One region of the Enterococcus sp. AZ177 genome, then DNA from elsewhere that is predicted to be linked to it. Evidence: a T-box and tRNA genes for the amino acid it is inferred to sense, from the RefSeq annotation. Region 1 holds a T-box; the other regions hold tRNA genes.
The links. A T-box is a leader RNA that pairs with one kind of tRNA and senses whether it is charged. The one in region 1 lies ahead of IGJ34_RS02835 (valine--tRNA ligase), so its partner is inferred to be a tRNA-Val.
Positions count from the first base shown of each region.

Region 2: it encodes a tRNA-Val, which carries the amino acid that the T-box ahead of IGJ34_RS02835 (valine--tRNA ligase) is inferred to sense. The anticodon was not compared.
Region 3: it encodes a tRNA-Val, which carries the amino acid that the T-box ahead of IGJ34_RS02835 (valine--tRNA ligase) is inferred to sense. The anticodon was not compared.

Region 1 covers NZ_CP172944.1:592,943-596,191, forward strand. Annotated here, with positions in the region: gene IGJ34_RS02825 (redox-sensing transcriptional repressor Rex) at 1-643, shown strand, start outside; gene tpx (thiol peroxidase) at 770-1,261, shown strand; T-box leader at 1,307-1,526, shown strand; gene IGJ34_RS02835 (valine--tRNA ligase) at 1,678-3,249, shown strand, end outside.
Region 2 covers NZ_CP172944.1:1,328,223-1,331,471, reverse strand. Annotated here, with positions in the region: gene IGJ34_RS06530 (ISL3 family transposase) at 1-342, shown strand, start outside; tRNA gene IGJ34_RS06525 (tRNA-Leu) at 461-544, opposite strand; tRNA gene IGJ34_RS06520 (tRNA-Cys) at 560-630, opposite strand; tRNA gene IGJ34_RS06515 (tRNA-Gln) at 665-736, opposite strand; tRNA gene IGJ34_RS06510 (tRNA-His) at 758-830, opposite strand; tRNA gene IGJ34_RS06505 (tRNA-His) at 863-935, opposite strand; tRNA gene IGJ34_RS06500 (tRNA-Trp) at 949-1,019, opposite strand; tRNA gene IGJ34_RS06495 (tRNA-Tyr) at 1,029-1,109, opposite strand; tRNA gene IGJ34_RS06490 (tRNA-Phe) at 1,113-1,185, opposite strand; tRNA gene IGJ34_RS06485 (tRNA-Asp) at 1,202-1,275, opposite strand; tRNA gene IGJ34_RS06480 (tRNA-Val) at 1,285-1,357, opposite strand; tRNA gene IGJ34_RS06475 (tRNA-Glu) at 1,370-1,441, opposite strand; tRNA gene IGJ34_RS06470 (tRNA-Ser) at 1,456-1,544, opposite strand; tRNA gene IGJ34_RS06465 (tRNA-Asn) at 1,592-1,665, opposite strand; rRNA gene rrf (5S ribosomal RNA) at 1,673-1,788, opposite strand; rRNA gene IGJ34_RS06455 (23S ribosomal RNA) at 1,884-3,249, opposite strand, start outside.
Region 3 covers NZ_CP172944.1:2,731,864-2,735,112, reverse strand. Annotated here, with positions in the region: rRNA gene IGJ34_RS13550 (23S ribosomal RNA) at 1-910, shown strand, start outside; rRNA gene rrf (5S ribosomal RNA) at 1,006-1,121, shown strand; tRNA gene IGJ34_RS13540 (tRNA-Val) at 1,136-1,208, shown strand; tRNA gene IGJ34_RS13535 (tRNA-Lys) at 1,215-1,287, shown strand; tRNA gene IGJ34_RS13530 (tRNA-Leu) at 1,300-1,381, shown strand; tRNA gene IGJ34_RS13525 (tRNA-Thr) at 1,417-1,489, shown strand; tRNA gene IGJ34_RS13520 (tRNA-Gly) at 1,498-1,569, shown strand; tRNA gene IGJ34_RS13515 (tRNA-Leu) at 1,585-1,670, shown strand; tRNA gene IGJ34_RS13510 (tRNA-Arg) at 1,768-1,841, shown strand; tRNA gene IGJ34_RS13505 (tRNA-Pro) at 1,851-1,924, shown strand; tRNA gene IGJ34_RS13500 (tRNA-Ala) at 1,937-2,009, shown strand; tRNA gene IGJ34_RS13495 (tRNA-Met) at 2,028-2,101, shown strand; tRNA gene IGJ34_RS13490 (tRNA-Ile) at 2,117-2,190, shown strand; tRNA gene IGJ34_RS13485 (tRNA-Ser) at 2,228-2,317, shown strand; tRNA gene IGJ34_RS13480 (tRNA-Met) at 2,402-2,475, shown strand; tRNA gene IGJ34_RS13475 (tRNA-Asp) at 2,530-2,603, shown strand; tRNA gene IGJ34_RS13470 (tRNA-Gly) at 2,616-2,686, shown strand; tRNA gene IGJ34_RS13465 (tRNA-Ile) at 2,691-2,764, shown strand; tRNA gene IGJ34_RS13460 (tRNA-Ser) at 2,784-2,871, shown strand; tRNA gene IGJ34_RS13455 (tRNA-Glu) at 2,881-2,952, shown strand; tRNA gene IGJ34_RS13450 (tRNA-Ser) at 2,971-3,060, shown strand; tRNA gene IGJ34_RS13445 (tRNA-Met) at 3,145-3,218, shown strand.

The DNA of each region.
Region 1 (3,249 bases):
ACTTAAAGAAAAAACAATGCCTAAAGCGACAGCCAAGCGGTTGCCGTTGTACTTGCGATATTTGAAAATGCTAGGAGATTCTGGTGTAACGCGAATCAAATCAAAAGAATTTAGTGACGTGATTCAAGTCCCACCCGCAACCATTCGTCGTGATTTTTCTCACTTAGGAGAACTTGGGCGCAGTGGTTATGGCTATGATGTTCCTTACTTAATCGAGGTTTTTAGTCATATTTTGAATACACAACAAGAAAAACGGATTGCGCTAATCGGGTGTGGCAATTTAGGAAAAGCGCTAGTCAAAAATAACTTTCGAAGAAATGAAAACTTGAATATTGTTTGTGCATTTGATACTGAAAAAGAACTTGTGGGGTTTTCTGTAGATGATATCGTCATACAACCAATGGAAAATCTAACTGAAGAAGTCAAAAAAACAGGTGTCACGGTGGCTATCTCTACGGTACCGAGCCAGTTTGCACAAGATGCGATCGATAAAATCGTCGATGCTGGTATTACAGCTATTTTGAATTTTGCTCCAGATAGAGTAACTGTGCCTCACAATGTGAATGTCCAATACATCGATTTGACAACAGAATTGCAGACGTTGATTTATTTTGATGAAACGTTTGCGAGTCAAAAAAACTAGAAAGCAAGAACTTTGTCATCTGTTCCTACTTCCTCTATACTAAATAAAGAGAGAGAATGTCAAATTGTTGAGTATTCGTAGCTTGAAACGCTTGCTCAGCTTTTAAATTAGAGGAGGAAAAATACAATGAACGTTACAAGAAAAGGCGAAAAAGTGGAAATAATTGGAGCCCAACCCGAAGTCGGTGCTAAAGCGCCAGATTTTTCATTAGGAAATTTAAATGATGAAGTAGTAAACCTATCAGATTTCACTGGTACGCCTGTGTTGATCAGTGTTGTACCTGATATTGATACTAGAATCTGTTCACTACAAACAAAACGCTTCAATCAAGAAGCTGCGAATGTTGAAGGTGTAAAATTTATCACGATTTCTAATAACACAAAAGAAGAGCAAGCGAATTGGTGCGCAGCTGAGGGCGTGGATATGGAAATTTTACATGATACTGAAGGTGAATTTGGTGAAGCCTATGGATTGTTTATTCCTACAATGGGGCACTTAGCTCGTAGCATTTTCGTGATCGATAAAGATGGTAACATAGTTTACGAAGCAATTTCAGCAGAAATTTCAGAAGAGCCTGATTATGCTACTGCGTTGGAACAAGCTAAAGCCGCACGTTAATTATTTTTCAAATTGACTTCTATTCAACTTCAATGTTAAAATGATTCAAAGACTATGAACAAGAGGAGTATTACTGGCATCGTTCTAGAGAGAGAATCAATCGGTGGAAGATTTTCACATAACCAGTAAGAAGGTAGCTTGGGAGTCAATGATTTGAATGGAGTAGAATGATTCGAGTAGTGATCGTTACCTCACAAATGAAGCGGTGTCTGAATCGTCAGACACAATTTAGGTGGTACCGCGTACAGAAGTTTACGCCCTAAAATACGAAAGTATTTTAGGGCTTTTTACATGTTCATCATAGATTGTGAAGCAATCTGATGTTGAACAGTACAAGGCGACTTATAAGGAGCGTTGTTACCTTAGTTTATCGTTTCACCATTCATTTAAATTAGAATCAGAAAGAAGGAACGCGTATGTCAGAAGAAAAAAATCTACCGACAAAATACCAACCTACAGAAGTAGAACAAGGCCGTTATCAAAAATGGCTAGACCAAGATTTATTCAAACCAAACGGCAATAAAGATGCAAAACCCTATTCAATCGTGATTCCACCGCCAAATGTTACAGGGAAACTACATTTAGGTCATGCATGGGACACCACTTTACAAGATATGATCATCCGTCAAAAAAGAATGCAAGGTTTTGATACATTATGGCTGCCGGGAATGGATCACGCAGGTATCGCAACCCAAGCAAAAGTTGAAGAAAAATTAGCTGAACAAGATATTTCTCGTTACGATTTAGGTCGTGAAAAATTTGTTGAGCAAGTTTGGGATTGGAAAGAAGAATATGCTTCTCATATACGTGAACAATGGGCAAAAATGGGGTTATCACTAGATTATAGCCGTGAACGTTTTACTTTAGATGACGGATTATCTCAAGCTGTCCGTAAAGTCTTCGTTTCTTTATACGAAAAAGACCTGATTTACCGTGGGGAATACATCATCAACTGGGACCCAAAAGCCAAAACAGCCTTATCTGATATCGAAGTAATCCACAAAGATATCGAAGGGGCCTTTTATCATATGAGTTATCCACTGACGGACGGAACAGGCGTTGTGGAAATCGCAACAACACGTCCTGAAACAATGTTAGGCGATACGGCGATTGCTGTTCATCCAGATGATGAGCGTTATCAAGCCTTGATCGGAAAAACAGTCACATTGCCATTAGTAGACAAAGAAATCCCGATTATTGCAGATGAGTATGTAGATATGGAATTTGGAACAGGTGTCGTAAAAATCACACCAGCCCATGATCCAAATGACTTTGAAGTGGGTAATCGTCATGATTTACCTCGTGTGAATGTCATGAATGAAGATGGTTCTATGAATGATTTAGCAGGTAAATATGCAGGGATGGACCGTTTCGCAGCACGTAAATTGATCGTTTCTGATCTAAAAGAAATGGGTCGTCTGATTAAAATTGAAACAATGAATCACAGTGTTGGTCATTCAGAGCGTACAGGTGTCGTTGTTGAACCTCGTTTATCCACACAATGGTTTGTTAAAATGGCGCCACTGGCTGAAAAAGCCATCAAAAATCAAGATACAGAGGATGCAGTAGAATTTTATCCACCACGCTTTAATCAAACATTCTTGCGTTGGATGGAAAATGTCCACGACTGGGTAATCTCACGTCAATTATGGTGGGGTCATCAAATTCCTGCTTGGTATCATAAAGAAACAGGCGAAATGTATGTTGGCATGGAAGCACCAGCCGATTCAGAGAATTGGACCCAAGATTCTGATGTGTTAGATACATGGTTTAGTTCAGCATTATGGCCATTTTCAACAATGGGTTGGCCTGATGAAGAAGCAGCTGATTATCAGCGTTATTTCCCAACAAGTACTTTGGTAACAGGCTACGATATTATTTTCTTCTGGGTTAGCCGCATGATGTTCCAAAGTTTAGAATTTACAGGACAAGCACCATTTAAAAATGTCTTGATGCATGGCTTGATCCGAGCAGAAGATGGACGTAAA
Region 2 (3,249 bases), 740 kb from region 1:
CTTGCCTATGATGAAGAATTGAAAGCTGGCTATACCTGTTATCAGGAGTTTCTCTATGCCATACAAACAAGAGATTACACACGGTTTCACGCGCTATTAGAACAAGATTATTCTAGGTTTCCAGCTTATTATCAAACAACAATTACTACCTTTAAAAAAGTTCAAACGGGCATTAAAAATGCGTTGAATTTGCCTTATTCCAACGGACCATTAGAATGCTTGAATAACCATATAAAAGTATTAAAGAGAAACGCCTATGACTTCCGTAACTTCTATAATTTTAAATTGAGAATTACTTTATGCTTTGGCACTGTTCTTTTTCAATCAAATAGAAAAACCTAGAGGAATTTCCCTCTAGGCTTCATTAGTGATTTAATTCTTTGGATTTCTTCACCAACATTAGTTGACAAAGAGCCAAAAAAGCACCAACGAATCGCTATAAATGTTGGTGCTACTAGTATACCGGCGGCCGGGGTCGAACCGGCACGCCCTCGCGGGCACTGGATTTTGAGTCCAGCGCGTCTGCCAATTCCGCCACGCCGGCATTAAATGATTTGCAAGGCGGTAACCGGATTTGAACCGGTGATGAAGGTTTTGCAGACCTCTGCCTTACCACTTGGCTATACCGCCATATTACAATTTACAGATTCTCTAAAAGAGAAAACTGGGGTAGCTGGATTCGAACCAACGCATGACAGGATCAAAACCTGTTGCCTTACCGCTTGGCTATACCCCAATAATAAAATTTAAAGCTAAGGGCGACTGATGGGAATCGAACCCACGCGTGGCGGAACCACAATCCGCTGTGTTAACCACTTCACCACAATCGCCATAATATACATAATATAAAATTTAGAGCAAGGGCGACTGATGGGGATCGAACCCACGCATGGCGGAACCACAATCCGCTGTGTTAACCACTTCACCACAATCGCCATAATATATTAACAGGGATAGTAGGAATCGAACCCACAATGACGGTTTTGGAGACCGTAGTTATACCGTTTAACTATATCCCTACTATGTAATGGAGGAAAGTGGATTCGAACCACTGAACCCTAAGGAACGGATTTACAGTCCGTCGCGTTTAGCCACTTCGCTATTCCTCCAAATGGCGCAAGACAGAATCGAACTGCCGACACACGGAGCTTCAATCCGTTGCTCTACCAACTGAGCTACTGCGCCAAAACTATAATACTAACGGTCTGGACGGGACTCGAACCCGCGACCTCCTGCGTGACAGGCAGGCATTCTAACCAGCTGAACTACCAAACCGTAATTTAATGGAGGTTGACGGGATCGAACCGCCGACCCCCTGCTTGTAAGGCAGGTGCTCTCCCAGCTGAGCTAAACCTCCAATAAATATAAATGACCCGTACGGGAATCGAACCCGTGATACCGCCGTGAAAGGGCGGTGTCTTAACCGCTTGACCAACGGGCCAATAAAACTTAATACGGAGAGTAAGGGATTCGAACCCTTGAGACAGCGTTAACCGTCTACATGATTTCCAATCATGCTCCTTCGGCCACTCGGACAACTCTCCAAAGTTAAAAAGAAGCAAACATTACTCATAAGTCCTGTATTAAGGAACTCCGGCAGTAGGACTCGAACCTACGACATCATGATTAACAGTCATGCGCTACTACCAACTGAGCTATGCCGGAATAATTAGCGTGGCGACGTCCTACTCTCACAAAGGGAAACCCTTCACTACAATCGGCGCTAAGAAGCTTAACTTCTGTGTTCGGCATGGGAACAGGTGTATCCTTCTCGCTATCGCCACCACACTGGGTGTTGTTGCTATTTAGTTGAGTGATTATTCACTCAAAACTGGATTGAAGTAGTAATCAAACATTCCGAAACTCTTTTTTATTTCGTTTCTTTGGTTAAGTCCTCGACCGATTAGTATTGGTCCGCTCCGTACATCACTGCACTTCCACTTCCAACCTATCTACCTGATCATCTCTCAGGGGTCTTACTTTCTTAAAGAAATGGGAAATCTCATCTTGAGGTGGGCTTCACACTTAGATGCTTTCAGCGTTTATCCCTTCCCTACATAGCTACCCAGCAATGCCCTTGGCAGAACAACTGGTACACCAGCGGTAAGTCCATCCCGGTCCTCTCGTACTAAGGACAGCTCCTCTCAAATTTCCAACGCCCGCGACGGATAGGGACCGAACTGTCTCACGACGTTCTGAACCCAGCTCGCGTGCCGCTTTAATGGGCGAACAGCCCAACCCTTGGGACCGACTACAGCCCCAGGATGCGACGAGCCGACATCGAGGTGCCAAACCTCCCCGTCGATGTGGACTCTTGGGGGAGATAAGCCTGTTATCCCCAGGGTAGCTTTTATCCGTTGAGCGATGGCCCTTCCATGCGGAACCACCGGATCACTAAGCCCGACTTTCGTCCCTGCTCGACTTGTAAGTCTCGCAGTCAAGCTCCCTTCTGCCTTTACACTCTGCGAATGATTTCCAACCATTCTGAGGGAACCTTTGGGCGCCTCCGTTACTCTTTAGGAGGCGACCGCCCCAGTCAAACTGCCCACCTGACACTGTCTCCCACCACGATAAGTGGTGCGGGTTAGAGGGTTCATAACACAAGGGTAGTATCCCACCAGCGCCTCCACCGAAACTAGCGTTCCGGGTTCATCGGCTCCTACCTATCCTGTACATGTGGTACAAACACTCAATATCAAGCTACAGTAAAGCTCCATGGGGTCTTTCCGTCCTGTCGCGGGTAACCTGCATCTTCACAGGTACTAAAATTTCACCGAGTCTCTCGTTGAGACAGTGCCCAAATCGTTACGCCTTTCGTGCGGGTCGGAACTTACCCGACAAGGAATTTCGCTACCTTAGGACCGTTATAGTTACGGCCGCCGTTTACTGGGGCTTCAATTCTGAGCTTCGCCGAAGCTAACCCATCCTCTTAACCTTCCAGCACCGGGCAGGCGTCAGCCCCTATACTTCATCTTTCGATTTTGCAGAGACCTGTGTTTTTGATAAACAGTCGCTTGGGCCTATTCACTGCGGCTGACCGAAGTCAGCACCCCTTCTCCCGAAGTTACGGGGTCATTTTGCCGAGTTCCTTAACGAGAGTTCGCTCGCTCACCTTAGGATACTCTCCTCGACTACCTGTGTCGGTTTACGGTACGGGCAGTTGTTTTCTCACTAGAAGCTTTTCTTGACAGTGTGACATCAGGAACTTCGGTACTATTATTTCCCTCCCCATCACAGCTTGTCCGTATA
Region 3 (3,249 bases), 1.0 Mb from region 1:
TGTCTCAACGAGAGACTCGGTGAAATTTTAGTACCTGTGAAGATGCAGGTTACCCGCGACAGGACGGAAAGACCCCATGGAGCTTTACTGTAGCTTGATATTGAGTGTTTGTACCACATGTACAGGATAGGTAGGAGCCGATGAACCCGGAACGCTAGTTTCGGTGGAGGCGCTGGTGGGATACTACCCTTGTGTTATGAACCCTCTAACCCGCACCACTTATCGTGGTGGGAGACAGTGTCAGGTGGGCAGTTTGACTGGGGCGGTCGCCTCCTAAAGAGTAACGGAGGCGCCCAAAGGTTCCCTCAGAATGGTTGGAAATCATTCGCAGAGTGTAAAGGCAGAAGGGAGCTTGACTGCGAGACTTACAAGTCGAGCAGGGACGAAAGTCGGGCTTAGTGATCCGGTGGTTCCGCATGGAAGGGCCATCGCTCAACGGATAAAAGCTACCCTGGGGATAACAGGCTTATCTCCCCCAAGAGTCCACATCGACGGGGAGGTTTGGCACCTCGATGTCGGCTCGTCGCATCCTGGGGCTGTAGTCGGTCCCAAGGGTTGGGCTGTTCGCCCATTAAAGCGGCACGCGAGCTGGGTTCAGAACGTCGTGAGACAGTTCGGTCCCTATCCGTCGCGGGCGTTGGAAATTTGAGAGGAGCTGTCCTTAGTACGAGAGGACCGGGATGGACTTACCGCTGGTGTACCAGTTGTTCTGCCAAGGGCATTGCTGGGTAGCTATGTAGGGAAGGGATAAACGCTGAAAGCATCTAAGTGTGAAGCCCACCTCAAGATGAGATTTCCCATTTCTTTAAGAAAGTAAGACCCCTGAGAGATGATCAGGTAGATAGGTTGGAAGTGGAAGTGCAGTGATGTACGGAGCGGACCAATACTAATCGGTCGAGGACTTAACCAAAGAAACGAAATAAAAAAGAGTTTCGGAATGTTTGATTACTACTTCAATCCAGTTTTGAGTGAATAATCACTCAACTAAATAGCAACAACACCCAGTGTGGTGGCGATAGCGAGAAGGATACACCTGTTCCCATGCCGAACACAGAAGTTAAGCTTCTTAGCGCCGATTGTAGTGAAGGGTTTCCCTTTGTGAGAGTAGGACGTCGCCACGCTAAAGTGTTGTCTTGGAGGTTTAGCTCAGCTGGGAGAGCACCTGCCTTACAAGCAGGGGGTCGGCGGTTCGATCCCGTCAACCTCCATTTTTTGAGCCGTTAGCTCAGTTGGTAGAGCATCTGACTTTTAATCAGAGGGTCGCAGGTTCGAGCCCTGCACGGCTCATAGAAATATTTTGCGGGTGTGGCGGAATTGGCAGACGCACTAGATTTAGGATCTAGCGCCTTACGGCGTGGGGGTTCAAGTCCCTTCACCCGCATTTTTAGTCTCGTTTTATAACTAGGCGATTATAACGCCGGCTTAGCTCAGTTGGTAGAGCATCTGATTTGTAATCAGAGGGTCGAGGGTTCAAATCCTTTAGCCGGCATCCAGACTGCGGAAATAGCTCAGTGGTAGAGCACCACCTTGCCAAGGTGGGGGTCGCGGGTTCGAACCCCGTTTTCCGCTTAGCCTTTTCAAAACGCCGGGGTGGCGGAACTGGCAGACGCACAGGACTTAAAATCCTGCGGTGAGTGATCACCGTACCGGTTCGATTCCGGTCCTCGGCATTGCTTTGAAGCACTATGAATGGCAATTCTAAAATTGACAGAATAGATGTGACAAGTACGAAGCAGATGAACACATCTGACTTTGATCCTTGCTTTAGCACCCATAGCTCAACTGGATAGAGTGCTTGACTACGAATCAAGAGGTTAGGGGTTCGACTCCCTTTGGGTGCATTATAGCTACGGGAAGTAGCTCAGCTTGGTAGAGCACTTGGTTTGGGACCAAGGGGTCGCAGGTTCGAATCCTGTCTTCCCGATTTTATTTTTGTGGGGCCTTAGCTCAGATGGGAGAGCGCCTGCTTTGCACGCAGGAGGTCAGCGGTTCGATCCCGCTAGGCTCCATTAGTACTTTATTATTTTCGCGGTGTAGCTCAGCTGGCTAGAGCGTCCGGTTCATACCCGGGAGGTCGGGGGTTCGATCCCCTTCGCCGCGATTTTTTAAGAGCCAAGGACCTTTAGCTCAGTTGGTTAGAGCAGACGGCTCATAACCGTCCGGTCGTAGGTTCGAGTCCTACAAGGTCCATTGTAGTGACGATTTGAATAGTAGTATTTTTTATTTCGGAGGATTACCCAAGTCCGGCTGAAGGGAACGGTCTTGAAAACCGTCAGGCGGGTAAAACCGTGCAAGGGTTCGAATCCCTTATCCTCCTTTGCTAAGAATCACAATGCTTTAGCATTGATGATGAATTAGTACATGTTAACACCTTTCTATAGTCAATAGGGACTATAATTATCGCGGGGTGGAGCAGTCAGGTAGCTCGTCGGGCTCATAACCCGAAGGTCGTAGGTTCAAATCCTGCCCCCGCAATTGCTTTTAAATATAAAAGCATAGTAACATAAAGTGATGCAATACAGTTACATTGGTTTGGTAGTTCAGCTGGTTAGAATGCCTGCCTGTCACGCAGGAGGTCGCGGGTTCGAGTCCCGTCCAGACCGTTTTAAAGTATTGCGGGTGTAGTTTAGTGGTAAAACCACAGCCTTCCAAGCTGTTGTCGCGAGTTCGATTCTCGTCACCCGCTTTATGGGCCTATAGCTCAGCTGGTTAGAGCGCACGCCTGATAAGCGTGAGGTCGATGGTTCGAGTCCATTTAGGCCCATTTTTTAAATTATTTTCTTGGGGAAGTACTCAAGTGGCTGAAGAGGCGCCCCTGCTAAGGGTGTAGGTCGGGAAACCGGCGCGAGGGTTCAAATCCCTCCTTCTCCGTTTCATAGCGGCCCGTTGGTCAAGCGGTTAAGACACCGCCCTTTCACGGCGGTATCACGGGTTCGATTCCCGTACGGGTCATTTTTTAATATTTATTTCGGAGGATTACCCAAGTCCGGCTGAAGGGAACGGTCTTGAAAACCGTCAGGCGGGTAAAACCGTGCAAGGGTTCGAATCCCTTATCCTCCTTTGCTAAGAATCACAATGCTTTAGCATTGATGATGAATTAGTACATGTTAACACCTTTCTATAGTCAATAGGGACTATAATTATCGCGGGGTGGAGCAGTCAGGTAGCTCGTCGGGCTCATAACCCGAAGGTCGTAGGTTCAAATCCTGCCCCCGCAATTGCTTTTAAATATAAAAGCATAGTAACATA